Linked DNA regions of Litorilinea aerophila. The protein of the gene in region 1 interacts with the protein of each later gene in a pairwise test. Links are inferred from orthologs where the notes say so. Each region holds a gene or a part of one and is shown in the gene's direction. Other genes may lie near its edges.

Region 1 (15,007 bases):
GTCCATGCGCTCGCTGAGGGCCCGTAGCCCCTGGACCAATCCGGCCGCTAGCTCCTGGGCCACCTTGCTGCTGCGCACCTTCTCGCCCACCGACTCGGCCACATCCTCCGCCTTCTCCAGGATCTCCCGGGTCTGGGGCTTCTGGCTGACCTCCTGGAGTCCTTGTTCCAGGTTGGCCACCAGGGCCGAGAGCCCCCGACGCAGATCCTCCTGGATGTGCTTACGCTGCTCGCTGTTCCAGGCGATTTCCACCACTTCCGCCACCTTGTGGCCCAGGCGATCCAGCTCCTGGATGAGTTCCTGGCCGCTGATCCGCTCCTGGTGACTCTCCTGCCGGGCTTGTTCCTCCTGGGCACCGGCCTCCGCCTGGGTGCCCATTTCTTTCTCTTCCATCGGATCCCTCCTGGCATCCAACAAATTGCAGATTGGACTCCATTGACAGATGTGCAATCGCTGCCATGACAGATGTGCAATTGACAGACGTGCAATCGCTGCCATCTGCCGATTGCATTGTATCACTACGGTGGAGGGGTGGAAAGGTTGCAGCCCGGCGCCAGGCGTCCGGGCTCCCCCATGTCCGCTCCTGTCGCCGCCTCCGTAGGGGCGGGCCGCCGTGCCCGCCCGATGGTACCCAGTCCCGGCGGGTGAAGGCACAGCGACAGATGCGCCGCTGCGAGCGGCGCCTACGATGAGACGGCGATGGCCGGTAGGGGGCGGGCTCCCATGTCCGCCCGATGGTGCCGTGTCCCGGTGGGTGAAGTGACGGCGACGGCAGCGCCGCTACGAGCGGCGTTTACGACGGGGTGCCCGTTTCCGTAGGGGTGGGTCCCCGTGCCCGTCCGCTGTCGTTGCGCCTGCAGACGACCTCGCGCTCCTATGGCCGGGGCCACACCAGGACGGCTGCATCTCCCACGGGCTCTCCGCCCCGGGATGCGGGCAGCCGCACGTTGTCCCCGGGGCGATAGAGGCCCACCCGGATCTGGGCGGGACTCTCCGCGCCTTCTCCATCAGGCAGCGGGATGAGGTGGGTGGTGGCCAGGTATTCGCCGGGAAGCCAGCTTCCGCTGGGCGCCGGGCCGGCGGACGTCTCCGGTGGACCATCCGCCTGGGCGATGGTTTCCCCTGCGGCTGTGTCCACATGTACGAAGATGTGGTGGGGCGGCAGCAGAGGCTGTAGGACCTCCCAGTACAGGGTCAGTTCCAGGGCGTTCTCCTGGGGGGAGAGGCCGTAGCCTAGCAGCCGGGCATGGGTGCCGAACTGGATGGGCGGGTCCAGCCGGTGGGGAGGCGAGGGTGCCTCGAACTGGGCCGGACGTCGCGTCACTCCAACGGCGGTCAGGACGGCCGGTGGCGTGGCCTGGTCGGTGGCCTGGTCTGCCAGACCGACGGCCAGGCGATAGCGGCCTGGCTCTAAATCCGCGGGCAGGAAAAAGGAGATGGGCAACTGGGCCAGCGCGCCCGGCGGCCAACTGTCTGGCGGGTGATGGACCAGGGGCCAGCCCTCCCAGCTGGCCACCGCATGGCCGTCTCGATTCAGCAGGTGCAGGTGAACTTGCAAGCTGTCCGCAGCCGATTCCTCGAAACCGACGAAGATCCGCACGGGTAGCTCATCGCCGGCCAGAGCGGCCTGGTCGGGCGGCAGGGTGGCGCCACCCAGCACCGTCACTCCCTGGAGGACAGTCGGCGTCTCCAGGGGGAACTGGATGGGGAGGCGGACAGGGGCCGGGGGCGACGGGGGCAGCACCACCAGGATCTGGCCCAGGGGCACCAGATCCTGCAGGGCTCCGGTGGCATCGTCCACCGGGAAAAGGCGGCTCCCGTCGCCATCCCCCACACCCACCGCCAGGGTGTAGGGGCCGGGGGGCAGGCCGGCCGGGATCAAAAAGCCAACCTGCTCCGTCAGCTGGTCTCCCCGATCTGCCGGGTCTGGCGCGGCGAAAAGGCCCAGGGGCTCGTAATCCCGCCCGGCCCACACGTACCCCTGGCTGTCCTGCAGGCGCAGGGCCACATGGTAGGTGCCCGTCGCCGGGCGACGCCACTGGAAGGTCACGGCCACCGGCTGGTTGGCGCTGGCGACCTCCCCCGGTGCGAACCCCGCCGCCAGCAGGGTCACGGGGCCCAACGCCGCGGGGTGGGCCTGGGCTTCCGGCGTGGGCACCTGGGCCCAGGCACTCAGGCGGGTGGTGGCGCTGAACCAACGGTTGACCACATTGATGGCCTTCTCCTGAAGGTACGTCTCGATCTCGCCGGGCAGGGTGCTGCCGAAGGCCAGGGGCGCCGGGAACCAGACCGTCCCCCGTTCCAGGGCCTGGTCGATGGCCGTGGCCATGGCCGGTCCCCAGCGCAGGGCTTCCTGGCCCAAAGGCGCGGGCTGGGGCGGGACAAGGGAACCGTCGGGCTGGCGAGGTGCGTAGACCCGCCAGTAGCCCACCTGCCAGGGGAAGATGGCCAGGACCGTATCCTCGGGGCGGGCCTGTTGGGTGATCTGGGCCACGATGGGGCGGTAGTCCTCTTCGCTGTAACGGGGCACGCTCAGGAAAGTCCAGACACCGGCTCCGGCGCCCACCAGGAGGCAGGCCAGGGCCACGGTGGCCAGCCGGGAGCGCTCCAGTCCCCGGTCCAGCCCATGGGCCAGGAGGAGCAGGAAATAGGGGAGGGCAAAGAGGAGCAGGCGTTCCCCGCCCTGGGGGAAGAAGGGGAGGCGCAGGTTGAGCAGGAAGGCCAGGCCCGCGGGCACCAGCAGGAAGGCCCAGAGGGCCTGGCGGGCGTCGGCCTCCGCTGGGGGGCGCTGGGTGGACGTGCTGCTACTTCGTGTAGCCACAATCAAGGGGATCAGGCCCACGCCACCGGCAGTCATGAGGAGGTTCCGCAGCCGATCCGGGGCGGCCACATGGCCGGCCAGAAAAGCCCGCAGGTGGCGCACCGTGTAGCTGAACAGGTCCAGGGGGCGGTCCTGGTCAGCCTGGACCTTGTCCTGGACGTAGCCCAGGAGGTTGGGCACGGCATACAACAGCCAGGGCAGGTAGAGGAGCCCCACGGCCAGGCCGGCCAGCAGCCAGGGCCGCCAGCGCCGGGGCTCTTCCCGCAGGTGCCAGAGGGCCCAGGCCAGTTGGGCGGCCACCAACAGTCCCATATAGTAGAGGGTGTAGAGGGCCAGGGCGCTGCTCACCACATAGCCCAACAGGGGGCGCCAGTCCGGGCGGCCATGCCTGGCGCTTCGCAGGCCGTGCCAGAGGCAGCCGGTGCTCACCATGCCCAGCACCATGGCCAGGCCGTACATCCGGATCTCCTGGCTGTAGTAGAGGTGCATGGGGTTCACGGCCAGGAGCAGAACCGCCAACAGGGGCACCCGGCGGCGACCCGGGAAGAAGGTGGCGGCCAACCAGATCATGGCCGGTAGGGCCAGGAAGCCGGCCAGCACCGAGAAGGTGCGCAGCACGGCTGCCCCCAGGGGGCTCCCGTGGGGGGCCAGGGCCAGGATCCAGCCGTGGAGCAGCCCATAGTACAGGGGCGGGTGGATGTCCCGGGCCGTCAGCCAGAGCATCCGGCCCAGGGGCTCGGTGGCGAAGTAGGCGCTGTAGCCTTCATCCCACCAGAGGGGCTGCCACTCCAGCCGGAGCAGGCGCAGGGCCAGCCCTGCCAGCAACACGGCCAGCAGCAGCCCCATCCGGCCGCTGGCTCCAGGGACAGACGGGCGAGGGTTCATATCATCGGCGCTGATAGCGGACGTAGAGCTCCTGGCGTGGGTCGTCGGCGCTCAGCACAAAGGTGGCTGCAGGCCCCACGGCCACGCCCTGGCCATCCACCAGCTGCACCTGCCAGGTGCCGGCCGGGGCCACGCCGGGGAATTCCACCTTCATGTTCTGGAAGCGCTGGCGGGCATCCTGGAAGGGCCAGGTGAAACCTGGCTGGCCGCCGAAGGACTTCTCCTCCACCGGCAGGGCCGCGCCATCCTTGAGGACCTGGAGGCTGTAGCCGGCCAGGGCGCTGTTATTTTCCGCGTAGACGTAGAGGTAGACCCGCACCATCTCCGATTCCGGGAACTGTTCCTGGGCTACCAGGTCGAAGGTGTAGCTGCCGGCGGGCAAGGACTGGCTGCTGGTGGGCGTCACCGGCGGGGGGACGGCCTCGGCGCTGGCGGGCGGGGGCGCCGAGGCGCCGGGGCCACTGGTCACAGGCACCCCGTCCACCGGGCCATCGGTATCCACATATTCGCCGATGATCCAGGCCGTCTGGCCATCCACACAGCAGATCTGCCACCAGGTGCCGGCCGGGTTCTTGCCCACGATGTCGAATTCCTGGCCCCGCTCCACCATGGTGATCACCTGGAACTCGGTGCCGGGGCCGCTGCGGACGTTGACCAGGGGCGTGTTAACCACCGCGATGGGTTGCTGGGGGGCTGCCTGGGCCAGGGGCGCTGCGGCGTTGGGGCCGCTGGTGACCGGGACCGCGTCGGTGGGCCCGGCGAGATCCACGTACTCGCCGATGATCCAGGCCGTCTGGCCGTCCACACAGCAGACCTGCCACCAGGTGCCGGCCGGGTTCTTGCCTACCACCTCCAACTCCTGCCCCTGCTCCACCATGTCCACCACGGCGAAGTCGGTGCCGGGGCCGGTGCGGGCGTTGACCAGGGCCGTGTTGACCACGGCCCGGACCTGGGGGGGCGGTGGGGTGGGCGCCTGGGCCTGGCCTGAATCGCTGGCCAGGCTGGCGGCCGATGCCGCCGTCTCCGGCTGCAGGGCCGTGGTGGGGGTGAAGGTGGGATAGGGTGTGCGGATCAGGAAGGGTTCGCCCGCGGCCTCGGACGGCCGGCCGAAGAGCCCGCAGCCGCTCAGGAGCATGGCCAGGAGCCCCGCCGCCAGCAGGGCCAGGAGGCGCGGCTGGCCAAGAGGCCGCCGGCCCCAGGGGGCAGGGTCAGGCGAAAGGGATTGACAGGGCACTTGTCGATTGTACCGCTTTCGATTGTACCGGGTCTGATTGTACCGGGTCTGATTGTACCGATTCTGATTCATCAACGTACTCGCGTCCAGCCAATGTAAATTTCACGATTCGGATTGTCGGGGGCCGTGGTAAAGGTAACCGCTTCGGAAAGCTGTGCGCCCGATCCATCGGTCACGTAGACCGTCCAGGTGCCGGTCCCCAACAGTTGCAGCCGGGTGGTGCCGCTGCTGGCCCCGGCCGTCTGGGGATCCGGCGGGTAGTACTCGTACTTGAAGTTGTATTGTACCGTATTTTTCCCATCTCCCGGAGGTCCGGCCCGCTGAAAGGTGTCCACGCTGAATTCCATGCCGCTGGCGTTGGGCCGCTCAAAGCCTTCAAAGAAGACCCGCAGTCGGTAGCCGGTCAGGGGATCGGCCCGCTGGTCGTTGGGCCCGGCGAAGATCTTGGCCCAGATGGTCAGGAACTCGTTGCTGGTGGGGAAGAACTGGGGGCCGATGCTCTTCTCGAACGGGTAGGGCGTGGGCGTGGGGGTCGCCGTGGGCGTGTCTGTCGCCGTGGGTGTAAAGGTGGGCGTGGCGGTGGGCGGCGGGCCGGCGCTGCCGATGGCCACCTGGCTCACGTCGTTGCGCACGGCCACATGGGACGCGGCAACCCACAGGGTCAGGCCGCTGATGCAGCAGATCTCGTACCAGGTACCCTCGATGTTGCGGCCGATGATGGCCACTGGAATCCCCGGCCCCAGCTGGGTGACCTGGGGATATTCCACGCCGGGACCTGTGCGCAGCGCCACCAGGCCACTTTCCACCAGGACGTAGGGCGTGGGCGTCGGGCTGGGGGTCGCCGTGGGGGAAGGGCTGGGGGTGGCCGTGGCCGGCATGGGACCGGGCACTGAGGGGGGCTGGCCGGGTGTGGGCTCCACCGGGGGGGTGGAGATATCCGGTGGGGCGGGCGTGGCGCTGGGCAACACCGGCAGCACGGCGCTGGGGTCCATGCCCGGCGGCACGATGATCAGGCCGGGTTTGCCATCTGCCGGCGGGGTGACGATGATCACGGGCAGCCGCTGGTCGGGGGTCGGGGTGAAGGTGGGTACCAGCACGGCTATGGGCTCCGGCGTGGGCGTGACCCGGCTCCGTTGCACCAGGTCCGCGGCGGAGCAGCCCAGCAGCAGGAGGCCCATGAGTAGCCAGGGCCAGAGCAGATCCAGCCCATGGGGCCGCCTGCCTGCTGGGCGTTCGGTATGGATGGCCTCTCGGGGCCGGTCTGTGGTCGAACGTTCACGAGCTTGCCTTCTCATCGTCTTCCGCGATGGGTTCAGCGAATCCGCGCCCAGGCCACGTACACTTCCAGGTTGGGGTTCCCCAGCAGCGTGTTGAACTCGATGGGCGCCGAGAGCTGGTTGCCTGCGCCGTCGGTCAGGTAGATCTGCCAGTAGCCGTCGATCAATTTGAGGGGGGAATCGGTGCTGGTTGGATCCAGCGACCTGGGATCTGGCGGCTTGAATTCATATTTGTAGTTGAACGGCACCCGGTTGCCGCTGGCCGTGCCCGGTGGGACGCTGTATTCAAAGTGGTCGAAGCTGGGCTCTTCTCCCTTGGTGTTGGGGCGGCTCTCAAAGCTGGAGTTGAAGTCCCGGTTGCGGAATTTCACATCCAGGTGATAGCCGGGCAGGGGAATATCCCCGCCCGGGTTGGGCACGAACACCTTGACCCAGATGGTGAGCCATGGGTTGTTGCTGGGAAAGAAGAGAGGCCCCTCGGCCACGGCAAAGGGATAAGGGGTGGCCGTGGGCGTGGGCGTGATGGTAGGGGTGTCGGTGGCGGTGGGCGTGGGGGTCGCCGTGGGCGGTGGATCCGCCAATACCAGGGCCACCTGTCGGGTGTCGTTCACCACCCGCACGTGATTTTCCGCCACCCAGACGGATTCGCCGTTCACGCAGCAGATCTGGTACCAGGTGCCTTCCGGGTTCTGCCCCACGATGGCCACGGGGATGCCTGGCCCCAACTGGGCCACCAGGGGATATTCCGGGCCGGGGCCGCTGCGCAGGTTGACCAGGCCACTTTCCACCACCACGTAGGGCGTGGGGGTCGGGGTGGGGGTATCCGTGGGCAACGGCGTGGGGGTGGCCGTGGGCAGCAGGATGGGCGAGGCGGGGCCGGTGGCGGTGGGCGCCTGGGGGCCGGGCGGCTCCATGGCCAGCGGCGTCCCCTCGGGTGGGGCGATCTCCGGTTGGGTGGCCGTGGGGGGCGGCGTGGTTGGGATGGGAATCAAGGTGCTGGGATCCACTCCAGGGGGGACAATGAGCACGCCCGGTGTACCCGTCCTGGGCGGCGTCACCACGATGGGTGCACGGATGAACTCTGGCGTCGGCGAAAAGGTAGGCGCCGGGACACGGGTCGGCACAGGTTCAGGCTCCCGGTTCACCAGGTCGGCTGCCGAACATCCCACCAGGAGCCCCACCAGGAGAAGCCCCACCCCCAGCAGGGAACGAAGGTCGGCCTTCTTACGGGTTGACCGCTCCGCTGGGGCCGACGGTCTGCTCTTGGGCTGCACAGATGATGGCGGCTGTGTCCGGGGAACGAAGTGGCTGTCATGCAACGACACGATGTCCTCAAATTCCTCTTGCTGAAGCGCCAACCGGTCGGGCGGCAGCCTCCGGATGGCCGCGAGTATAGCACGAAGCCGCCTGATGCGCTAATGGATGGTCAGGAAAAATTTGGTGATTCCAGCGCTCTCTAATACAATAGCAAGGCTATTGACTGGAACGCGATGATAAAACGCTGATATCCAGCGGGAAATTCATTCGATAGGACGAAAGCAGGGTGTTCAAATGGCTCGTATGAAGGTAATTTTAACCCAGGACGTACCGGACCTGGGGCTGGCAGGAGAAGTCCACAGCGTGGCCGGCGGCTATGCGCGCAACTACTTGATGCCGCGGGGCCTGGCCATCCTGGCCACCAAGGGCGCGCTCAAGCAGGCAGAAGAGAGCCGGCAGGCCGGCATCCGGCGCCGGGCCCGGGAGCGGGCCAACGCCGAAGCCCAGGCCGAGGTGATCCGGCAGCAGCGCCTGCTCTTTGAGGCCCGGGCCGGCGAAAACGACCGGCTTTACGGCTCGGTCACCAGCGCCGACATTGCCGAGAAGCTGGCGGAAGCCACCGGCTTCGAGGTGGACCGGCGGAAGATCCAGCTGGACCAGCCCATCCGGGAGCTGGGCCTGTACACGCTGGAGATCCGGCTGGTGCCCGAGGTGTCCGCCGAATTCCAGGTGGCCGTGGTCCGGGAAGGGGAAACCTGGGCCGATGCCGAAAAGCGGGCTGCGGAGAAGGCGGCCGCCGAGAAAGCTGCGGCGGAAAAAGCTGCGGCGGAAAAGGCTGCAGCTGCCCAGGCTCAGGCCAAGGCCGCAGCTGCCGAGGCAGAAGAGGCCTGAGTTTCGACTGCCAGAAAAGACGCCGCCGGACGATCCGGCGGCGTCTTTTATTTCCCGGACTTCCCTGCAAATCCGTGGCGTCATTGCCCCGAGAGGTCCGGCAGGGGCAGATCCAACACGGCCACGGTTTCAAACCCACCATCCACAACCCGGTAGAGCACCAGTTGCAGGCCGTCCACCTGGCCCATGGCGGGGAGGGGCAGCCGGTAGCCATCCGCCACCGGCTCGTCAGGCGGCCAGCCCGACAGCGTCAGATGGCCATGGGCCGGCCCGGGGCGATCCTGCTGGATGAACCCGCCGGCCGGATCTTCCGGAGCTGGAATCAGGGCGCCGCCCCGGGTGAGCCGGAGGCTGATGGCGAGCCCCTGGGGCCAGCCGGTCGCAGGCAGACGCCAATAGAGGGTCACGTCCAGGCCCGGCGGGGCCTGTCGACGCACCGGCGCACCCTGGGGCGCGGGGGTCACCGCGATGCGCTCCAACACCACCACTCCCTCCCCGTCCCTCAGGTTGTCCCCCAAGTTGTCTCCCACGCTCACCGTCCAATTCACCGGCTGGCCCTGGGCAGCGGCCAGAGGATGGGCCGCCTGGCCGTGCTGGAACGCCAGCCAATCTGCCCCGAAGCTCTGGACCGTCACCGGCAGGGTGGGGGGCAGCTCGGCCCGCAGGGTGGCGGCCGCGTCCCACGTGGCCAGGACAAGCTGGTGGTGGGCCAGGCGCGTCGCGGCCTGATCACTGCCCACCACGGCCAGATCCGGGCGGATCTGCCAGATCCGGGTCAGGTAGTCCAGGGCCAGGGCGTCGTCCACCGCGGCGAAGAGTCCGGCGCCGATGGGCAGGGGCTGGTCCAGGAGCACGGCCGCCCGGTCCAGGGCTGTGTCCTGGGGACGGTTGTGGCTATTGGCCCCGGGCAGGGAGGCAGTTGTGCGCCAGGCGATGGCCGCCAGAAGCAGGAGGGCGGGTAGCCAGGTACGCAGCCAGCCGGGCGCTGGGGGCCATGGCCGGCGCTGCCAGCGATCCGCCAGGGCGAGCACGCCCAGCAGGATGAGGGGATAGGTGGGCAGGATGACCTGGAACCAGTTGCCGTAGCGGTAGGCCCAGCAGAAGCCCAGGTAGATGGCCAGGGTGCCATAGAGGAGCCAGGCCAGCCGCCGACCCAGCAGGGCGATTCCCACCAGGCCCAGGATCAGGATGGGGATGCTCAGCTCCTGCCAGATCAATTCCGGGAAACCGTTGCCGAAGAAGGCCCGGCCCGGCTCGAAGCCCCAGCTCAGCTCTTCTCGCCCCTGGGCCGTGCTGACAAAGGCCCAGAACCACTCGCCTGGGGTGCGCCACGGTCCCTCACCCCACCACTCGGGGTGCGCGGCTCCCCTCAGGTAGACATATGCGTAGCTGAGGAGTGGCAGCAGCGCGGCCAGGACCGTCCCCGCCAGCGGCCGAATCCGCCGTAGCAGGCCTGGCGCCTGCCACAGCATCACCGCTACCAGGGGGGGCACGATGAAGGCCACGGTGAGCATGTGGGCCAGGGAGAGGCCAGACAGCAGGGCCAGCAGGTAGAGGAAGCGGTTGTCGGGCTCCGGCGCCTCTCGCCAGCGCAGGTAGACGTAGACGATGGCCAGGGTCTGGGCAATGGCGCTGGTGTACTGTTCCGTGGTGGTGGCGTAGTACCAGAAGAAGTAGGTGACCCCGTAGAAGCCGGCCACCAGCCAGGCCAGGGGCCAGTTGCCGCCGGGCCGATCCGGGCTGCGGGTGAGGTGGCAGCCCGTGCGATAGAGGAGCCAGAGGGCCAGCAGGGCCCACAGGGTGCTGTAGCTGCTCAGGATGGGAATGGGGTTGGGATGGGTCACGCCCAGCCAGCGGAATACCTGGCGCAGGCCGTGGAACCAGAGCCAGCCGCCCATGGTGTAGAGGGGGTAGCCCGGGGCGTTGCTGGGTCGGGCCTGGACCTGGGCGTATTGGTGGGTGATCAGATCACCGCCCCGTAGCTCGTAGGGCTGGAAGCCGTTGTCCAGGGTGGCCAGGTACAGGAGCAGGGCTATGGCCAGCAGGATACGGCTGGCCCAGTGCGCCCGTTCCACTTCCACGCCTTCGTCTCTCTCGGCCGCCACCTTCACCCGGGCGGCTCCCCAGTTGCGAACCATGGCCCGATGCTAGCACGTCCGCGCGGCCTGTGTCAAAGCCAACGGCCACCGTCTCCCGGTAGCCGGTTCCCCGCAGAACCGACCACCCACGGCGGGCCAGAGACCCGCCCTACATCCCCGTTGTTCCCAACCGCGCGGGTGACGGCCCTTGTCGTAGGTGCGGTCTCCGGCCATACGATGGTGTCGGAGACGGCCACCCACGGCGGGCCAGAGACCCGCCCTACATCCCCGTTGTACCCAACCGCGCGGGTGACGGCCCTTGTCGTAGGTGCGGTCTCCGGCCACACGGTTTTGCCTGATCCCAGGCGGGTGAAGGGATATCGACGGGTGCGCAGCTGCGAGCTGCGCCTACGAAGGGGCGCCTCTCGTAGGGGCGGTCTCCGGCCGCACGGTCTCGCCTGATCCCAGGCGGGTGAAGGGGTAGCACCCTCGCGAGGCCCCCTTCATCTTAGGGAAATGGGCCCAGATCGGGTATAATAAAGTCAATGGACAGACTCTGATCTCAGCTCATCTACCCCTGGTAGGGCCCGGGCCAACCCGATCTTCCCCCCTGAACCCAGGGGGACGCACCCATCGGGGAGATGGGCTTTGATTTCATTGGACAACTTTTCGGAGTGAACGGTATGGCGGAATACCTCGATTCGCAGAACGGTGACGAGGCCTCTTCGAACGGCGCCGTCAACGGTGAGATCAGCAGCAACGGCGCGGGCATCGGCCATGTGCGCCACATCTCCATCGAAGAGGAGATGCGGGCCAGTTACCTGGACTACGCCATGAGCGTGATCGTGGCCCGGGCCCTGCCCGACGCTCGAGACGGCCTCAAGCCCGTCCATCGGCGCATCCTCTACGCCATGCACGATATGGGCCTCCAGCCCAATGCCGCTTACAAGAAGAGCGCCCGTATCGTCGGTGAAGTCCTGGGTAAGTATCACCCCCACGGCGACGGCGCCGTCTACGACGCCATGGCCCGCATGGCCCAAGACTTCAGCCTGCGCTATCCCCTGGTGGACGGCCAGGGCAACTTCGGCAGCGTGGATGGCGACAGCCCCGCGGCCATGCGCTACACCGAGGCCCGCCTGGCGCCCATCGCCGAAACCATGCTGCGGGACATCGACCTGGATACGGTGGACTGGATGTCGAACTTCGACGACAGCCTCCAGGAGCCCCAGGTGTTGCCCGCCATGTTGCCCAACCTGCTGGTCAACGGGACCAGCGGCATCGCGGTGGGCATGGCCACCAACATCCCGCCCCACAACCTGCGGGAGATCGCCGACGCAGTGGCCTACCTCATCGACCACTGGGAGCGCCGGGATGAGATCGGCCTGGATGAGCTGATGCAGTTCGTCAAAGGGCCGGACTTCCCCACCGGGGGGATCATTCTGGGTACCGAAGGCATCAAACAGGCCTACGGCACCGGCCGGGGGCGCATCCTGCTGCGGGCCAAGACCCAGATCGAGGAGACCAGTAGCGGGCGCTTCCGCATCATCGTCACCGAGATCCCCTACCAGGTCAACAAATCGGTCCTCATCGAGCGCATCGCCGAACTGGTCCGCAACGGCGTGCTGGACCAGATCAGCGACCTGCGGGATGAGAGCGACCGCACGGGCATGCGCATCGTCATCGAGCTGAAGCGGGGCGTGGCCCCCAAGAAGGTGCGCAACCGCCTCTTCAAGCACACCCAGCTCCAGACCACCTTCGGCGTCAACAACCTGGCCCTGGTGCGGGGCGAGCCGGTGACCCTGAGCCTGCGCAAGGCCCTGCTGGTCTACATCGAACATCGGGTGGACGTCCTCACCCGGCGCACCCAGTACCAGCTGGGCAAAGCCCGGGAGCGGGCCCACATCCTGGAAGGGCTGCGCATCGCCCTCCAGTTCCTGGACGAAGTGATCCAGACCATCCGCAGCAGCGACAGCGCCGAGGCCGCGCGCACGGCCCTCATGGAACGCTTCGGCCTGACGGAAGTCCAGGCCCAGGCTATCCTGGATATGCAGCTCCGCCGGCTGGCCGCCCTGGAGCGCCAGAAGATCGAAGAAGAATACCAGGAGATCATGGCCCGCATCGCCTACCTGGAGGATCTGCTGGCCAACCCGCCCAAGATTCGGGCGCTGGTGCGGGACGACATCATGGAGCTGCGGGAGAAGTTCGGCGACGAACGGCGAACGCTCATCTCGGCCACTGCCAGCGGCGATTTCAGCGACGAAGACCTGATTACCCAGGACAATGTCCTGATCAGCTACAGCGCGGGCGCCTACATCAAGCGCATGCCGGCCAATGTCTTCCGGGCCCAGGGCCGGGGTGGGCGAGGCGTCCGGGGCATGGCCACCCGCCAGGAGGATGAGGTCATCAACCTCTTCTTCGCCCGCACCCTGGACCACATCCTCTTCTTCACCGACAAAGGCCGGGTCTACAGCAGCCGGGTCTACGAGCTGCCCGAGGGCAACCGCACTTCCCGGGGCGCCCACATCGCCAACGTCCTGAACCTGCAGCCGGAGGAGCGGGTCACCACCATGCTGGTGGTGCCGGACTTTGAGCAGGCTGAATATGTGACCCTGATCACCCGCCGGGGTCGTATCAAACGCATGGACCTCAACGTCTTCAGCAATGTACGCCCCAGCGGCCTGATCGCCATGAGCCTGGAGCCCGGGGATTCCCTGGACTGGGCGCGGCTGACCAACGGCAACGAAGAGTTCATCGTGGTCACCCGGCGGGGCAAGGCCCTGCGCTTCCACGAGGAGAGCGTCCGGACCATGGGCCGCACCGCGGCCGGCGTCATGGCCATCCGGCTGATGGACGATGACGAGGTGGTGAGCCTGGATGTGGCCCGGCCCGGCTATGAACTGCTGGTGCTCCACGAACGGGGATGGGGTAAACGGGTTCCCCTGAGCGAGTACAGCGTCAAGGGACGCTACACCCAGGGCTACTGGACCACGGACCACCGACGCCTGGCCGAGACTGGCCCCATCGTGGCCGCCCGGGTGGTCCACGAGAAGGACCAGATCACGGTCATCACCAGCCAGGGCATCATCCTGCGCACCGCGGTGGCCGGCATCAGCCGCATGGGCCGCACCGCCCGGGGCGTGCGGGTGGTCAACCTGCAGGAAGAGGACACGGTGGCTGCCCTGGCGGTGTTGACCTACGAGGATCTCAACCGGAACGTGGCGGACGAGTCGCCTTCGGATGAGGACGAGGAGTACCTGGCCGAGGCGGAGGGAGCGGAAGCAGCCCACGATGGCGATCTGGCTGCCGCCCCAGCGGCCACGCCTGCCCCTCCCGTAGAGGATGCGTAGACGCCCGCGTCTTTGCACGTTTGGTTTTTTCAAGGAGTGAGGCCTTGGCACCCTCCCTGCTCAAACAGAAGCCTGGACCCCAGTTGGCCTTCTTGCCCCATGCAGATCCGGAGGTCATTGCCGAGACCTTGACGGCCATGGCCAACACGGATGGCGGCGTGCTGGTGTTGGGCATGTCTGCGGAGGGCGAGTTGGGCGACATTTTTGTGGAAGAGGATGCGGCAGATGCCCTGGAGGCAGCCCTGCGTCTGTGCCGGCCGCCGGTGCGCACCGAGTGGAGCCAACAGCAGGTGGCCGGCGGCACGGTGGTCCGCCTTCAGGTGGTTCGCGGGGAGGGCATCCACAGCCTGTGGGATGGTCGTATCCTGGTGCGCCGGGGCACGGAGAACGTGCCCGTCCAGGGGGCGGAGCTGGAACAGCTGCTGGCGGGCCGTCCTTCAGGCGACTTCGAACTCCAGCCGGTGCCCGGCGCTTCCCGGGATGACCTGGACGAGGACGTGATCGAGGACTATCTGGAGCGACGCCAGAAGCGCAACCCCCGCCACACGGTGCTGCCCAAGGACAAGCTCCTCCAGCAGATCGGCGCCCTCACCGAGGACAGGACGCCCACGGTCAGCGGCCTGTTGCTCTTCGGCAAGGAGCCCCAGCTCTTCCTGCCCCATAGCCGGGCCATCTTCGTCAAGTTTGCCGACGTCCAGCCCCGGGGGCCCGAAGGGAACTTTGGCTACGGCCGGCGGGAGGAGTTCATCGGCCCCCTGCCCCTCATCATCGAGCGGGCCTGGCGGGTCATCTGGGAGGAGATGGACAAGCGGGCCGTGGTGCGAGGCCTCCAACGCCAGGAGGAGACCGAATATCCCCAGTCCGCGGTGCGGGAGGCCCTGGTCAACGCCGTCGCCCACCGGGACTATCGCCTCACCGGCCGCAGCATTGAAATCCGCATGTACAGCGACCGGTTGGAGATCACCAGCCCCGGCGGCCTGCCCGCCCACATTACCCTGGACAACATCGTCGACGAGCACTACAGCCGCAACCCCCGGCTGGTCAACGGCCTATACCAGTGGGGCTACATCGAAGAGCTGGGCCTGGGCATCGACCGCATGATCGAAGACATGGTCAACGCCGGCCACATGCCGCCCAAGTTCGAGGCCAAGAGCCATCGCTTCACGGTCATCCTCTACAACGCCCGAGATCCGGCCCGGGTGGTGCGGGAGTGGGAG
Region 2 (15,214 bases), on another replicon or contig:
CAAGGACATCCTAATATGAAAGCGCTCGTTTATCAAGGCCCCATGACCATGACCCTGGAGGAGGTCCCCGCCCCTACGGTCGGCGACGACGACATCCTGATCCAGGTCCGCAGCGTGGGCATCTGCGGCTCCGATGTCCACGGCTACATCGGCAAGACCGGCCGCCGTAAGCCGCCCATGATCATGGGCCATGAGTTCAGTGGCCAGGTGGTCGCCGTGGGCAAGGCCGTGCAACGGGTCGCCCCGGGCGATGCGGTGATCGTCTCCCCCATCCAGGCCTGCGGCCACTGCCCCAACTGCCAGGCCGGCCTGACCAACATCTGCACCAACCGCCACGTCCTGGGGGTGGACATCGCCGGCGCCTACGCCGATCAACTGGTGGTCAAAGAATCCATGGTCTACCCCAAGCCAGCAGGCATGAGCTGGCGCCACGCCGCCATGGTAGAGCCCCTCTCCGTGGCCATGCACGCGGTAGAGATCACCCCCATCCCCCTGATGGGGACGGTGGCCATCGTGGGCGCAGGCACCATCGGCCTCCTCACCCTGCTGGCTGCCCGACTGAAGGGAGCCGGCACAGTGATCGTCACCGATAAGAGCCCCCACCGCCTGGAAATGGCCGAAGAGCTGGGCGCTGACCTGGCCATCCATGTGGATCAACAGGATCCCGTGGCGGCCGTGCGGGAGGCCACCGACGGCCTGGGCGCCGATGTGGCCTTCGAGGCCGTGGGCTACGCCCCCACCGTCCAGCAGGCCCTGGCCATCACCCGCACCGGCGGCCACGTGACCTGGATCGGCAACAGCGCCCAGATGATCGAGCTCAACATGCAGGAAGTCGTCACCCGGGAGCTCACCGTACGGGGCACCTACGGCTTCAACAAAGAGTTTCCCCGAGCCATCCAGGCCATCGCCAGTGGCCGGGTCAACGTGGAACCCCTGATCGAACGGGTCGCCCCCCTGGCAGAAGGCCCCCAGATCATCCACGATCTGGCCACCGGCCGCTCCGACCTCATCAAGGTGATCCTGGAGCCGTAACACCGGCCCCAACCGAAACATTTCACAGGAACCCAGATGATGAAAATCGCGGCCTTCCCCAAATGCTACCTGGACGACATTTCGATCCACCGTACCATGAGCGTCTTCGACTGGATCGAGATGGCCAAAGATCTGGACGCCGAAGGCCTGGAGATGTACGTGGGCTTCTTGACCAGCCTGGATGACGCCTACATCGACTCCATCGGCGAGGCCCTGGATAAAGCCGGCTTCGCCATGCCCATGATGTGCTGTTCGCCCGACTTCACCAACCCGGATCCAGACTATCGACGCCGGGAGGTGGAGAAGGAGGCCGAGATGATCCGGATCACCCGGCGCCTGGGCGGCCCGGGCGCCGTCTGCCGGGTCCTGAGTGGCCAGCGCTACCCGGAAGTCTCCGTGGAACAGGGGCTGGAATGGGTGGTATCCGCCATCCAGGAGCTGCTGCCGGTGGCCCGGGAGTACGAAATTGTCCTGGGGTTGGAAAACCACTACAAGGATGGCTACTGGCAGTATCCGGAGTTCGCCCAAAAACAGGATGTCTTCCTGCGCCTGCTGGAAGCCATCCCGGAACGCACCTACTTCGGCGTCCAGTATGACCCCTCCAACGCCATCGTGGCCGGCGATGATCCCATCGAGCTGTTGCGCCGGGTGGCGGACCGGGTGGTGAGCATGCACGCCAGCGACCGCTACCTGGCCGAAGGGACGACCCTGGAGGAGCTGCGCCAGAGCGATGGCACCCTGGGCTATTCCCCCAACCTGCGCCATGGGGTGACGGGCCAGGGGCTCAACGACTATGACGCCATCTTTTCCATCCTGGCCGGCGTGGGCTACCAGGGCTGGGTGAGCATCGAGGACGGCATGAACGGTATGGACGAGATGCGCGCCTCCATCGACTTCCTGAAACGGATGCGGCAAAAATATTTTGGCTCCACCTCGTAAATCTCCAGCAAGGTTTCAACCTGCCATCCTATACGGCGGCGATCCTTACAGATTTCATCAGGTAAAAACGGATAATTGTGGTAGAATAGCTTGCCCGTGCAGAAAATCCCGGCAGAAATTCGCCGATGGTCGCTACCAGAGGTCGCTGCTAGAGGTCGTGCCAAAGGTCGTGCCGCCGAATTTCTGCCGTGGTATTTACGCCAGACTATCCTGAGGAGAAAAGGTGGTGTCCATTGAGCCTGGACACGGAATGAAAGACACATGGTAAACGACTTTATGGATTTTGGCCTGGAAGATTGGGACGAAGACGACGAAGACCAGGTCCTATACGAATCGGAAGAGTTCAGCAAACGCTACAACTTCGAAGTGGAAAAGGCTGAACCCCTTTCCACCGACGATCTCCCCGTCCTTCCCTTGCGGGGGGTCGTGGTCTACCCCATGATGTGGCTCCCCTTGCCCATCGGCCAGCGTCGCAGCATCCGCCTGGTAGAAGACAACCTGCCCGAAAACCGGATGATCGCCCTGGTCACCAGCAAGGACGAGAACATCGAGCGGCCTTCCCCAGAGCAGATCCACACCATCGGTACCGCCGCCCAGGTCCATCGGGTCCTGCGCACACCGGACGGCACCATCCGCCTGCTGGTCCAGGGCATGGAGCGGATTCGGGTGGTGGAATATGTCCAGGAGCAGCCCTACCTGCGGGCCCGGGTTGAGGTGTTGCCTGAAATCATCGAGGACGACATCAAGATGGAGGCGCTCATGCGCGCCGTCCAGGATCTCTTCCGTCGCCTCATCGATCTGGAACCCCAGATGCCCGACGAATTGGCCGTCATGGCCATGAACGTCGAAAATGCCCGCCAGCTCGCCTATCTGGTGGCCAGCAGCCTGCGGCTCGATGTGGAGGAAGCCCAAAAACTCCTGGAAATGGACAGCGTCTACGAGAAGCTGCTCCGCCTCACCCAACTCCTGAACAAGGAGATCGAGGTGCTGGAGCTGGGCCGCAAAATCCAGTCCGAGGCCCAGGGCGAGATGGAACGCATGCAGCGAGACTTCTTCCTCCGGGAGCAGCTCAAGGCCATTCAGAAGGAGCTGGGCGAGGATGACGAACAGTCGGCCGACATCCGGGAGCTGGAAGAACGCATCGCAGCCGCCCAAATGCCCGAAGAGGCGGAGAAAGAGGCCCGCCGAGAGCTGGACCGCATGCGGCGCATGCCCATCCAGGCAGCCGAATACAGCGTCATCAAAACCTATCTGGACCTGATGGTCAGCCTGCCCTGGCAGAAGACCACGCCGGACAACCTGGACATCGAACATGCCCGCAAGGTGCTGGACGAGGATCACTACGGCCTGGATGAGATCAAGGAACGCATCCTGGAGTTTCTGGCCGTGCGCAAGCTGCGGGCCGAACGCAAAAGCGACGAGGGTGAGGAAGATCTCCACGACCGCATTCGCCGGGAACGGGAGGGGGTGGTCCTCTGCTTCGTGGGGCCGCCGGGCGTGGGCAAGACCAGCCTGGGCATCAGCATCGCCCGGGCCATGAATCGCAAGTTCGTGCGCCTGGCCCTGGGCGGCATCCGGGACGAGGCGGAGATCCGGGGCTTCCGGCGCACCTACATCGGCTCCATGCCGGGCCGCATCATCCAGAGCCTGCGGCGGGTGGAAAGCAAGAACCCGGTCTTCATGCTGGATGAGGTGGACAAACTGGGGCGGGACTTCCGGGGCGATCCCAGCAGCGCCCTGCTGGAGGTGCTGGACCCCGAACAGAATCGGGAATTTCGGGACCACTACCTGGATGTCCCCTTCGACCTGAGCCAGGTGATGTTCATCACCACGGCCAACGTGCTGGACACCATCCCGGGCCCGCTGCAGGACCGCATGGAGATCATCCAGCTCAGCAGCTACACCGAGGACGAGAAGGTCAAGATCGCCCAGGGCTATCTCCTCCCCCGCCAGATCCGGGAGAACGGCCTGCGGCCCGAAGAGGTCACCATGACCGAAGCCGCCCTCCGGGAGATCATCCAGGGCTACACCCGGGAAGCCGGCGTCCGCAACATGGAACGGGAGATCGGCAAGGTCTGCCGCAAGATCGCGGCCAAGATCGCGGCCGGCACCGCGCCGGAAACCACCGTGGTGGACGCGCCGGATATTTACCACTACCTGGGCAAGCGGCGCTACCACGGCGAAGAGATTGCCGAGCGGGTGGAGATCCCCGGGGTGGCCGTGGGGTTGGCCTGGACCATGACCGGCGGCGACATCATGTTCTTCGAGGCCACCCGGGTCCCCGGAGAGAAGGGCTTCACCCTCACCGGACAGCTGGGCGAGGTCATGAAAGAGAGCGCGCAGGCCGCCCTGAGCTACGTGCGCAGCCGGGCCAGGGATCTGGGCATCGATCCCGACTTCTTCAAGACGTCGGACATCCACCTGCACATTCCCGCCGGCGCCATCCCCAAGGACGGTCCCAGCGCCGGTATCACCATGGCCACGGCCCTGGCCAGCCTGCTCACCGGCCGCCGGGTCCGGCCAGATACCGGCATGACCGGTGAAATCACCCTGCGGGGGAAGGTGTTGCCGGTGGGTGGCATCAAAGAGAAGGTCCTGGCCGCGGCCCGCTTCGGCCTGACCACCGTCATCCTGCCCAGACACAACGAAGCAGACCTGGACGACGTCCCCGAGACGGTCCGGGAACGGATTCATTTCGTGTTGGTGGACACGGTGGATGAGGTGCTCCAGGCCGCCCTGGAAGAGGTCCCGGCAGAAGCGGTGGAGCCGCCTGCCCTGGCCGCCGAATCGTCGGCACCCGGCCGGGCCGGGTAGGTTCCGCCGCTCCGGCCTTTGTTGCATTATTGGATGCTTCCAGGGTATAATGATTGTGTCAAGTTGTTGACAAACGTTGCTATCGGACAGGTTTCGACGGAATCCGGCATTGAACGCCAACGTGGATTCCAGATAAGCCATAGGTAAAAGGAGTGATGAGATTAATCTGTGAGCAGGAGACGAAAATCGAATAGCAATCGCCAGACGCCTTCCACCGCCGCACCGGCTTCCAGTGCCCCGAAGACCCAGCGCAGGTGGTACAAAGCGGATCTACACCTGCACACGCCGGCCTCCCGGGACTACGAAGAGCCCAACGTCAGCTATCTGGATTGGATGCGCGCGGTGGCCGCGCGGGGGATTGAGATCGCAGCCATCACCGATCACAACACGGTGGCCGGCATTGCCGCCATCCGACGTGAGGTGGAATGGCTGACCCGCCTGGAGGCCACCAATCGGCTGACGGATGAAGAGCGGGAGCGGCTGCGGGAATGGCGGGAACTGGCGGACAAGGTCCTGGTGCTTCCCGGTTTTGAGTTTACGGCCACCTTCGGGTTTCACATTTTGGGGATTTTCCCGCCGGAGACATCGGTGCGCCAGTTGGAACACATCCTGTTGACCTTGAACGTGCCGGCCGATAAGTTGGACGAAGGCAGTACCGAGACCGGCGCAAGCACGGATGTGTTGACGGCGTACAAGGTGATCCGAGAGGCCGGCGGGCTGGTCATTGCCGCCCATGCCAACAGCACCCACGGCGTGGCTATGCGCAATTTTCCCTTTGGGGGCCAGACCAAGATTGCCTATACCCAGGACGCCAACCTGGATGCCCTGGAGGTCACGGACCTGGACAAACGATACCGGTCGACGGCCCGCTTCTTCAACGGGAGCAAGAACGAGTACCCCCGACGGATGCACTGCATCCAGGGCAGCGACGCTCACCGGATCACGGCCGACCCGAAAAATCCCAAGCGGCTCGGCATCGGTGATCGGATGACCGAGTTTCTGTTGGATTCGCCCACCTTCGAGAGCCTGCAGGCCGTTCTGCGCAGCAAACAGTTCGACCGCACCCGGCCTGTCCGCCCCAAGGACAACCCGTTTGATCCCATCGTTGCAGCCCGGGAAGAAGGCCCCAGCCTGGTCCAGAGTTTCCATGAATCGGCCAGCCAGCGAGGTGGCCGACTCACCGCCATCCTCAGCGACATCTGCGCCTTCGCCAACACCATGGGCGGCACCATCTACATCGGCGCCAGCCCCCGGAAAGGCAAACCCAGTGGCCTGGCCAAACCCGCGGAAGTCCAGCAACAGATCCAGGAGGCCCTGGAGGCCCGGCTGACGCCCCCCCTGGAAGTCAAGTTCGAGGTGGTGCAGAGCCAGGGCGCCAAGGTCCTGCGTATCCAGGTGCCGAAAGGTCCCGACAGGCCTTATTGCCTGGACGACTTCAAGTTCTACGTCCGGGACGAGTCGGAAACCAGCCTGGCCGTGCGGGATGAGATCGTGGCCCTGATCCGGGAGGCCGTCAGCCCATCCTCGGCCGATCAACGGGAACGGAGCAGCAAGGGGCGAGACCAGCGACGAGAGCGGAGCGGCCAGGAGCAGCGAAACCAGGCGGCCGCTTCTCAGAACGGTTCCAGCAACACCGCCACCGGCAGCAATGGCTCCGATCCGGCCAGTGTGGATGAGACCTCCAGCGAGGACGCTTTCTATCTGCCCCAAATCGGCGTGGAAATTGTGGAAACTGTGGAACGCAACGGCAAGAAGTACCACAGCATCCACGACCTGCGCAACGGCCACATCATCAAGAATGTGACCCGCAAAGGGGCCCGCAAGCTCTGGAACTATGCCATCCAGTGTCATGAAGATCGGCCGGTGGACCCCCAGGCGGTGAAATGGCACGGGGACATTGGCCTGATCAAGTGTGAAAAGCGGGCGGGCAAGCTGCGCTACGACCTGGCCCTGCGGGAGAACGGCCACCTGCGGGTCTTCTACGGCGTCACCGAAGACGGCATGGAAGGGCGCTGGTCGGTATTCATCCAGGACGAATAGAAGACGAATAGAAGACGCTACTGTAAAAGGTAGCACGCCACAGTGGACGGGGGCAACAGCCTTGGCGCCCGTCCACTGTGGCGCGCCCTGGGTCGGCCCAGCAGCCAACAGGGGCAGAGCACGTCTCCCTTGCCAGCCGGCTCCGGCACTACCAGCGGTAGATGAGCACCACCACGGCGATCATCCACAGCAGGGTGTTGATCAACAGGGGCCGATCCTTGAGCAAGAGTTCATCAGGCGCCCCACCCAGCTTGCGCACGTGGATCAGATAGAGGTAGCGCACGATAAAGTAGAAGACAAAGGGCACCGTCAACAACATGCGGCCATCCTGGGCCAGGGCGGTCTGGGCTTCAAAGCTGTAGAAGGTGTAGGCCACCAGGGTACTGGTGGTCACCATGCCGATGATCTGGTCCAGGAGGGGCAGGTTGTACTCCGCCAGGCTGCTGCGGTGATTGCCGGCATCGTCGGCCAACAGGGTGATTTCGTGGCGCCGCTTGCCAAAGCCCAGAAAGAGGGCCAGCAGGGTCACGCAGACATAGAGCCAGGGGCTGAAGTTGGTCACGGAGACCACCACCGCGCCGGCGACCACCCGCAACAAAAAGCCCAGGGCCAGCACCATCACGTCGATGATGACCAGGTGCTTCAGATAAAAACTGTAGGCCACATTTTGCAGCAGATAGCCGATGAGGACCAGCCCCACCCACCCATTGAGCCAGAAGCCCAGCAGCAGGCTCACGGCGGCCAGCAGGATGGCCGCGACGGTGGCCACCGTCGGTAGCAGCTCGCCGCTGGGCAAGGGCCGGTGCCGTTTCCGGGGATGCTGACGATCTTTTTCCACATCCACCAGATCATTCATCAGGTAGACGCTGCTGGATGCCAGACAGAAGGCGACGGCCACCAGGGTCGTCCGCAGGAAGAGGTCGGGCTGTAAAAGTTTGCCATCAAAGACCAGCCCGGCGTAGATGATGGCGTTTTTGGTCCACTGTTGCGGTCGCATGGCCTTCAACAGGCCACGCAGGTTTGCCCGGATGGACGATGCAGTCAATGCGATGGAAGACATGGGATATAGTCCGAACCACCTATTGCGAACCTGCGTCAATGCGCAGGGTGCCTCAAATCGATCTCTTCAATTACCCGGCGCTCCCAGCCTCCAGCCTGGACGGGAAGCGGCACCCCCACCCCGGGCGTGCCAGCCGACATCTTACTGCAAGCCCTGCTGGCCGTCAAAATCTTGGCTGAAGACAGGACACCGGCCCGCTGCCGGCCAGCCCCTCTGGTTCACCCCATGACCAACACCCCACCCGCCAATTCCACCGCCCCCCAGCCATCACCCCGACGCGGCAACGGCAAGCGCCGGCTGGACCTGCTGCTGGTGGAGCGGGGCCTGGCAGAAAGCCGAGAGCGGGCCCGCCGCCTGATCATGGCCGGTCAGGTACTGGTGGACGAAGTGGTGGTGGACAAACCCGGCAAAAATGTCCCGGCGGATGCTACCCTGCGTGTCCGCGGCTCCTTGCCCTACGTCAGCCGTGGCGGTCTCAAGCTCAAAGCGGCTCTGGACGAATTCGGTCTCTCCGTGGCCGGGCTGACCGCGGTGGATGTGGGCGCCAGCACCGGTGGATTCACCGACTGCCTGCTCCAGGAAGGAGCCGCCCAGGTCTTCGCCGTGGATGTGGGGTACGGCCAGCTGGCCTGGAAATTGCGTCAGGATGCCCGAGTGGTGGTGCTGGAACGGACCAACATCCGCCATCTGGAGGAGCTGCCCGGAGGCGTGCAGGCCGACCTGGCAGTCATCGATGCCAGCTTCATCAGCCTGGCCCTGGTGCTGCCGGCCACGTTGCGTCTGCTCAAGCCGGATGGCCAGTTGATTGCCCTGATCAAGCCCCAGTTCGAAGCGGGAAAGGCGGACGTAGGCAAGGGAGGGGTGGTGCGGAAGGAAGCGGTTCACCGGCGGGTGCTGGAGGAGATGTTCCAGCTGGCCCAACAACTGGAGCTATCGGTGGCCGGCCTCACCGTCTCACCCGTCCGGGGTCCGGCCGGAAACGTGGAATTCCTCATGTGGCTGCGACGAACGACAACGGACTCCCTGGATCCGGCGACGGCCATTCCCCAGGTCCTGCAGCGAGCCCGCTCCATCACCTGATAGAGCCCGGCAGGTTCGATGGCATGGGCGGATGAAGGCGTCGGCTACCGCCATCGCCGGTGGGCCAGGTCGATCTGCTGGCGCAGTTCCTTGCGGGCTTCGGCCAAATTTTCCTTGACTTGAAAATAGGCAGCCTCGGTAAATTGGAGCTCGTTCTGCACCAGCAGTTCCTCGAGCAGTTCCACCACCCGCAGCACCTTGCCCTCCAACAGCTCAATGGTGGTGCCATACAGCCGTTCCGGCAGAAACTGGAAGAAGATCAGGCCGAAGAGATAGGTATAGAGGATGGCAGAGCTGGTCAACCGGTCGAAACGGGTGGGCAGGAGCAGGAGCGCCAGAAAGCCAATGCCAAAGCCCAGGACCGTCAATTGCCAACGGGCGATGGGGCGGGCCGGTGAGAGGGTGGCCAGGCGAGGTGCCAGCCGGTCATAGCGCTTAAGCTGCGCCAGCCAGGCGTTGAACTGGTGACAGTGCTTCAAGTTCACCCGGCCCTGATCGTGGCGGGCCAGCTCCTGGGCATACTCCCGGCAGAAGATGGCCAGGTCGTAGAACGCCTTGCGCGTCAAAGGCACCAGCTCTGGCTCCCGGCTGGAAGAACCGCCCATGTTGAGACGCGGTAACGAGGAGAAGAGTCGCAAAGCTCTTTGCCCAAATTGGGTGCGCCCCCCACCAGCCGTTAAAGCAACCAGTCCAGCCCCAGGGCGACAGCCAGGCAGAAGCCGGTCAGCACAGTGGCGTGGATGGCCGTTCCATAGAGCTGGAAACATTCCTCAGGGGCCAGGCGTTCCCGCCGGATAAACGCAAAGGTGCGCAAGGCCACCGGCAAAGGTGCCAGCCCCAACAGCGCCCAGAGGGGAAGCTCCGTCAGGCTCACGCCCAGGAGGATAGCGACGTAGGCCAACAGGCTCAACAGGGCGCTCAGGTCCAGGGCACGCGCCAGCCCCAGGGTCACGTTGAGCGTCCGCTTGCGGATCAACCAGTCTCGTCGCTGGTGGGCAAAGTTGTAATTCAGATAAATCACAACGACCAACAGGCCAAGGGGAAGGCTGAGCCAGATGGGCAGCCAGGTGAGGGCGCGAGACTGGATGTAGTAGCTGGCCACGGTGGGCAACAGTCCCATCCCCAGGAAGAGCCCCACCTCGCCCAAGCCCCACGCCCGCAACGGCGACCCCATGGGGAGTAGCAGTTGGATGGCCAGGCTCAGCAGTACCATGCTGTAGAAAAACAGGATCGGCCACCCGACGAACAGGTAGAGGGAGAGGCAACAGAGGGTAGCCCCGGCCAGGAGGAGGATCCCCAGGTTTCGGACCACGACAGGTCGAATCACCCCCCGGCGCAAGAGGGTATACCCCGTGACGAAAGGCTGCGCCAGCCCAGATGTATCGGTCTGGAGGCTGTGTTGATAGTCGAAATACTCCACCAGGGCGTGAAAGCCCCAGGCCACCGTCAGCGAGCCCAGGACGGTGAAAAAGAGGGCAACCGGATCCAGACGGCTGAACTGCCACCAGGCCAGGAGGGCCCCCAGGAGAGCCGGCAACGCAGCCACCACGGTGAGCTCCGCCCGTATCAAAACAGCCAGAGCGCCCCATGCTGTCTGCGGCAAGGCATACAGCCGGTATCCCCAATAGGTGGGCGTCGTCAGGGGATGATGTTGGCTCTCTGGCAAAGAGCGGGAATCCACATTGCCCTGGGTGACCTGCACTGTGCCTCCCCTGTGCATTACACGTCAACTGCGACAACTGCGACAGAACCAGTACGAAGGGACGAGTTTATCCTGGGCTCCATCATAACACTACCAGAGAGGCTGCGTCAATCTTTTCGGAGAAGGTGAGAAGGAGAGAAAGACGAAGGTGCCGCGATGAACGCGCCTGCGGGAAAGGGTCCCGGGACCGCCTGGCTCCGCCTATGGAGCCACCACTCGCCACAGTTCGTAGACCGGCGTACCGTCCCGCTGGCGAAAGTCCGCCAACAGAACGGGCTGCAACCCCCGGGCCGCCGCTTCGGCCATCCACGCCTCCCGACGCCCCTGGAAGACAGTTTGCCCCGGTGCGTGGAGCAGATAGACGTTGTCCCGATTCTGCAGAAACGCCTCCAGACGTTGGACGAAGCCGGCGTCGGGCCCGTCCAGGCGTTCGTACCCGAAGATCTCGATGGGCCGCACCGTTCCCTGACTCAAAAAGCGCACCGTGGCATCCATCCCCCAGTCCAGCGCGATGGGCGCGCCCAGGCCGTTGTACTGCAGATAATAGGCCAGATGATAGCTGGCATCGGAATGGTCTGCCAGGCCACCGCTGCGGGCCAGGGCCTGATGATATTGCAGGGTGACAGCCACGTCCACCAGAAGCCACAGGGCCGCCAGGGCGACGACTATCCCCCTGGCCAGCGTTTGCCGCCGCGGCCATGCCACAGAAAAGGTCCACCCATGCAACGCACAGGCCACCGTCGCCACCACCAGCGGCTGCAACAGAGCATAGTGGGTCACAAACAGGTCGCTGATGGTGACCAGGCTCATGGCAAAGGCGGCCGTCAGCAGGATCAAGGGCCCCACCACCAGGCGTCTCCCAGGCCTCAAGAGGGCACCCACCACGGCCACAGCAGCCAGCCACGGGGCTACCCTATTTCCGTAAACGCCGCCCAGATACCAGAGCTGGTCCCCCCGCAGAATCTGCTGGAGCTGCCCCCAACGCACCATCAAATTCTGCCCAATGGCCCGGTTGTCCACCCCATAGTAGCTCTGAACAAGCCGCCCGGCCACCCCTTCCCAGGTACCGCCGGTCTGCAGGTTGAAGAGAAAGAGGGGCACCAGGGGCAGGAGAAAGGCCAGGACGGCGCCAACAGCCAGGGGTAGGGACAGGGGCGGCGCCGGGATCTCGGTCCGCTGCTGGCGCCACAGCCACGCCAGGCCCACCCAGAGGAGGAAGGGCCCCACCACCCAGATGGCCAGCAGCTTGGCGTAGAGGGCACACCCACCAGCCAGCGCGGCCAGCAGCAGGGAGCGGGCGCGGCCACCCTGTAACCAGGTCAATCCCTGCCAGATGCACAGGAGAGTGAAGGGCTGGGTCAGGTTGGTCACGAAGATGCCCTGACGGCTCCAGAAGACAAAGGTGGGCGACGCCGCCAGGAGGGCAACGGCCAGGATGCCCGCCTGGCTCACTGGCCAGGCGCTTGTTCCGCTCCGGTTGTCTGGAGATGGAGCCGTGGCGTGGATGGCCACCCAGCTGGAGACGGCCCGTTCCAGAAGGAAGAGGGTCGCCAGCCCGGTGAGCACCGGCAGGGCCCGCAAATTGGGCACACCGATCCCGGTCAGGGCCAGAAAGGGCAGGGCCAGATACACGTTCAGGGCGCCGATGTAGTCCTGCACCATGAGGGGCAGGTGCAGGTTGCCCACCGCAACCACAGCACCTCGGAAGGCGGTCACGGGCGCGCCCGTCAGCAACTCCATGGCGTTGACGCCCGCCTCCCGGGCCTCGTCGTAGTGCAGGCCGGGCAGGCCCAGCTGAAAGGAGGCCAGGCCCAGGTACAACAACCCCAGGGCTGCCAGCCAGAGCCGCCCCTTTCCCTGTCCCATCTCCGCGATCACCCCAACCAGCTCATCTCCACCAGGCGCCGCCAGATCAGCGGACGATCAGGTAGATCTCGCTGACCATGCTCTGGTAGTTGTGGCCGCTGGCGTAGATGTGGAGCTTATTGACCCGGGCCGGCCGGGTCCCCTGGGCCGCCAGCAACTCGATCAGGTTGGGTGACTGGTAGGTGTACCACTTGAAGCCGGGAATGCGCTCCCCACCCCGGATGGGCCAGTTATCGTTGGAAGGGTCGTCATCCTCTTTGGGATCCCGGAAATAGAAGCCGTGCCCCCAGCGCTCCACCTTGCCGTAGATGTCGGTGTACTCCAGCTCCACCCGCAAGGGAAATTCGGTGCTGAGGTAGCCCGCGCCGGCCAGGCTCTGGAAGAGCAGCTTGACATCCAGCTGCAGGCTCATGTAGTCGTAGACGTTGACGTCTTTATTGACTTCCTGGGTCAGGCGAACCTCGGTATGGACGTTTTCCTCTCCCATGCGGATGAAGTGGGCGATCCGCCGCCCTTCCCGCTCCACAATGTTGATGCTGCCCGGCGTGGTGTTCTCCGCCTCCACCCGGCTCTGCCAGGTGTCGAACATGGGCTCAGAGAAGTCACCGTTGCGGATCAAGTTCTGCTCCGCCGACACCGGATTGTGGGAAAAATCATCCCGGGTCATCCAGACCCGTCGGCCGGCGTCCACCACGATCTCCTCGTTCTGGCCGTGAATGACCGTGGCCTGGCCCGAACGAACGATGATGTCGGTCTGGTTTTCATCCACCGAGACCTGGTAGCTCCCGGCACCGAAGGAGACCTGGCCGTGGGGAGTCTGTAGCTCCACATGCAGACCCCGGTCGCTGCCGGTGTTGGTGAAGATGCGGGCCTGCCCCTGTTGCAGGGCCAGCCGCACCTGGTACGGCTCTGGGCTGCGCTCGAAGAAAGGGCGCCGAATGCGCAACACATCCACCACCGTATTGGGGTAGATCTGCATGCTGCCCAGGACCTCATCGGAACCCTTCTGTGTAATCAAGCCCAGGGTCCCCTGGGTGGAATCGTCGGTGGCCACGATCCGGCTGCCTTCCTTGATATCATTCCGCACGCCGGTGATGGCGATGGGCTCTGAAGAGGTGGCCGAAGGGTAGACCAACAGGGTCCCGAGGATGGGCTCCAGGCGGGCGTCCTGGCTGACAGTGGCGTAGCGAACCACGTAGCGAATGGAAAGGGGGACCAGGATCACCAGCATGACAAAGATGGCGAAGCTGATCAGGAGCACCAGCCAGGCCAGTCGCTCGGGGTTCTCCCGCCAGCGGGGGACGGACTGGGTCTCCCAGGCGCCGTTAGGTGTGATGGACTCGGTGGCCAACCCGCGTGAAAATTGGGAATTCATGACTCGGCTCCGTCTTCTTCCCCATGGGTCTCACCCGGGTGGGACTCTGTGCCGTTTTCCCCTTCCTGGCGCTCCCGTTGGGCCTGGGCCATGGCCCGGCCGACCCGCTCCAGCCAGTATCGGGCATCCCGGTCCGCCGGATTCACCTCCAACGCCCGCTGGAAAAAGGCATAGGCCCGGGTCAGTTCGCCCCGTTCCTTGTAGATCAGGCCCAAATGATAGTGGACGTTGGGTGCCTCGGGATCGGCTTGCAGGGAGCGTTGATAGGCGGCAATGGCCCGCTCCTGCTGTCGAGGCCCGGCCGTCTCCAGGCGCCCCAGCTCCGCCGCGCCCAGGTTGGCCCACAACATGGCGTTGTCCGGGTGCACTTTCACAGCCGCGCGCAACAGGGCCACGGCCCGTTGCCACTTGCGCTGCATGATGTAGGCCCCACCCAGGTTGATGGCCACATCGGGGTGGTCGGGCGCCTGCTCGTAGAGGGGCATCAACTTCTCGATGGCCTCGCCTGGACGATTTTGACGCAAGAGCCGGGCACTTTCGTTGAGCGCCCGACGAAACTGCTCAGATTGTTCGAAGCCAGCCATGGGTCAATACCTCCGTCGTATCCGATCCTTCAATGCAACAGCCAGAGCACCACAGAAAGGGTCACCATGCTGACGGCTGTGCTCAGGAAGATGACCGCCGCCACCAGCTGGGGAGCGGCCTCGTATTCGGTGGCCAGCACAGCCGCCATGACGGCGGTGGGCATGGCGGCCTGGAGGATGAGCACGTTGCGCTCCACGCCGGTAATTCCCAGCCAGGCACAGAGCTGCCAGGCTACCACCGGGGCAGCCAGCAGCCGGACCGCTACACTGCGCAAGATGACAGCCTGCCCTTGCAAAAGGGGAACTGAACGAAGCTGGATCCCCAACAACACCAGCATGCCAGGAATGGCGGCATTGGCCAGGAGGTCCAGGGCTCGAAACAGGCTCAGGGGGATTTCGGTACCCGTCCAGTTGAGGAGCAGGCCCAGGGCAGCCGCGTAGAGCACGGGCACCCGCAGGCTCACCTTGAGGGCATCCCGCACCGGCGTCTGCCCGGCGGATGCCACCACCACGCCCACGGTGTTGCTCAGGAAGGAGCTGACCACGTAGTAGATGGAGCCCAGCGCCAGGCCAGCCTGCCCAAAGGCGAAGAAACAGATGGGAATGCCCATGTTGCCGTTGTTACTCACCGCGCTGGTCAGGGTCATGGCAGCCCGCTGTCGTCGCTCCTGGCCGGCGCTGAACAGCCAGCCCAGAAAGCCAGCCGAGAGGGTGACGGTGCC

Evidence for each region.
Region 2: the proteins of rplI (region 1) and lon interact in binary tests that used the Escherichia coli proteins (3 or more experiments, as listed by UniProt). The link is inferred for Litorilinea aerophila from one-to-one orthologs.

What each region holds. Positions count from the first base shown.
Region 1 is NZ_VIGC02000031.1:19,005-34,011, reverse strand. Bases 6,605-9,566 are described here. They hold rplI (50S ribosomal protein L9), read left to right. Parts: upstream 6,605-7,768; coding sequence 7,769-8,365; downstream 8,366-9,566. Other genes in these bases: FKZ61_RS19370 (protein O-mannosyl-transferase family), read right to left, coding at 8,446-9,566; FKZ61_RS24090 (SH3 domain-containing protein), read right to left, coding at 6,605-7,542. Outside these bases: FKZ61_RS19400 (hypothetical protein), read right to left, coding at 1-393; FKZ61_RS19395 (phospholipid carrier-dependent glycosyltransferase), read right to left, coding at 875-3,667; FKZ61_RS19390 (SH3 domain-containing protein), read right to left, coding at 3,708-4,940; FKZ61_RS19385 (SH3 domain-containing protein), read right to left, coding at 5,012-6,235; more of FKZ61_RS24090, read right to left, coding at 6,253-6,604; more of FKZ61_RS19370, read right to left, coding at 9,567-10,503; gyrA (DNA gyrase subunit A), read left to right, coding at 11,127-13,790; FKZ61_RS19360 (ATP-binding protein), read left to right, coding at 13,835-15,007.
Region 2 is NZ_VIGC02000007.1:189,943-205,156, reverse strand. Bases 1,840-5,008 are described here. They hold lon (endopeptidase La), read left to right. Parts: upstream 1,840-2,232; coding sequence 2,233-4,785; downstream 4,786-5,008. Other genes in these bases: FKZ61_RS07215 (sugar phosphate isomerase/epimerase family protein), read left to right, coding at 1,840-1,971. In the rest of the region: FKZ61_RS07220 (zinc-dependent alcohol dehydrogenase), read left to right, coding at 16-1,032; more of FKZ61_RS07215, read left to right, coding at 1,069-1,839; FKZ61_RS24245 (AlbA family DNA-binding domain-containing protein), read left to right, coding at 5,545-6,825; FKZ61_RS07200 (decaprenyl-phosphate phosphoribosyltransferase), read right to left, coding at 6,974-7,885; FKZ61_RS07195 (TlyA family RNA methyltransferase), read left to right, coding at 8,111-8,965; FKZ61_RS07190 (hypothetical protein), read right to left, coding at 9,010-9,537; FKZ61_RS07185 (prenyltransferase), read right to left, coding at 9,642-10,667; FKZ61_RS07180 (glycosyltransferase family 39 protein), read right to left, coding at 10,869-12,533; FKZ61_RS07175 (hypothetical protein), read right to left, coding at 12,580-13,908; FKZ61_RS07170 (tetratricopeptide repeat protein), read right to left, coding at 13,905-14,492; FKZ61_RS07165 (AEC family transporter), read right to left, coding at 14,522-15,214.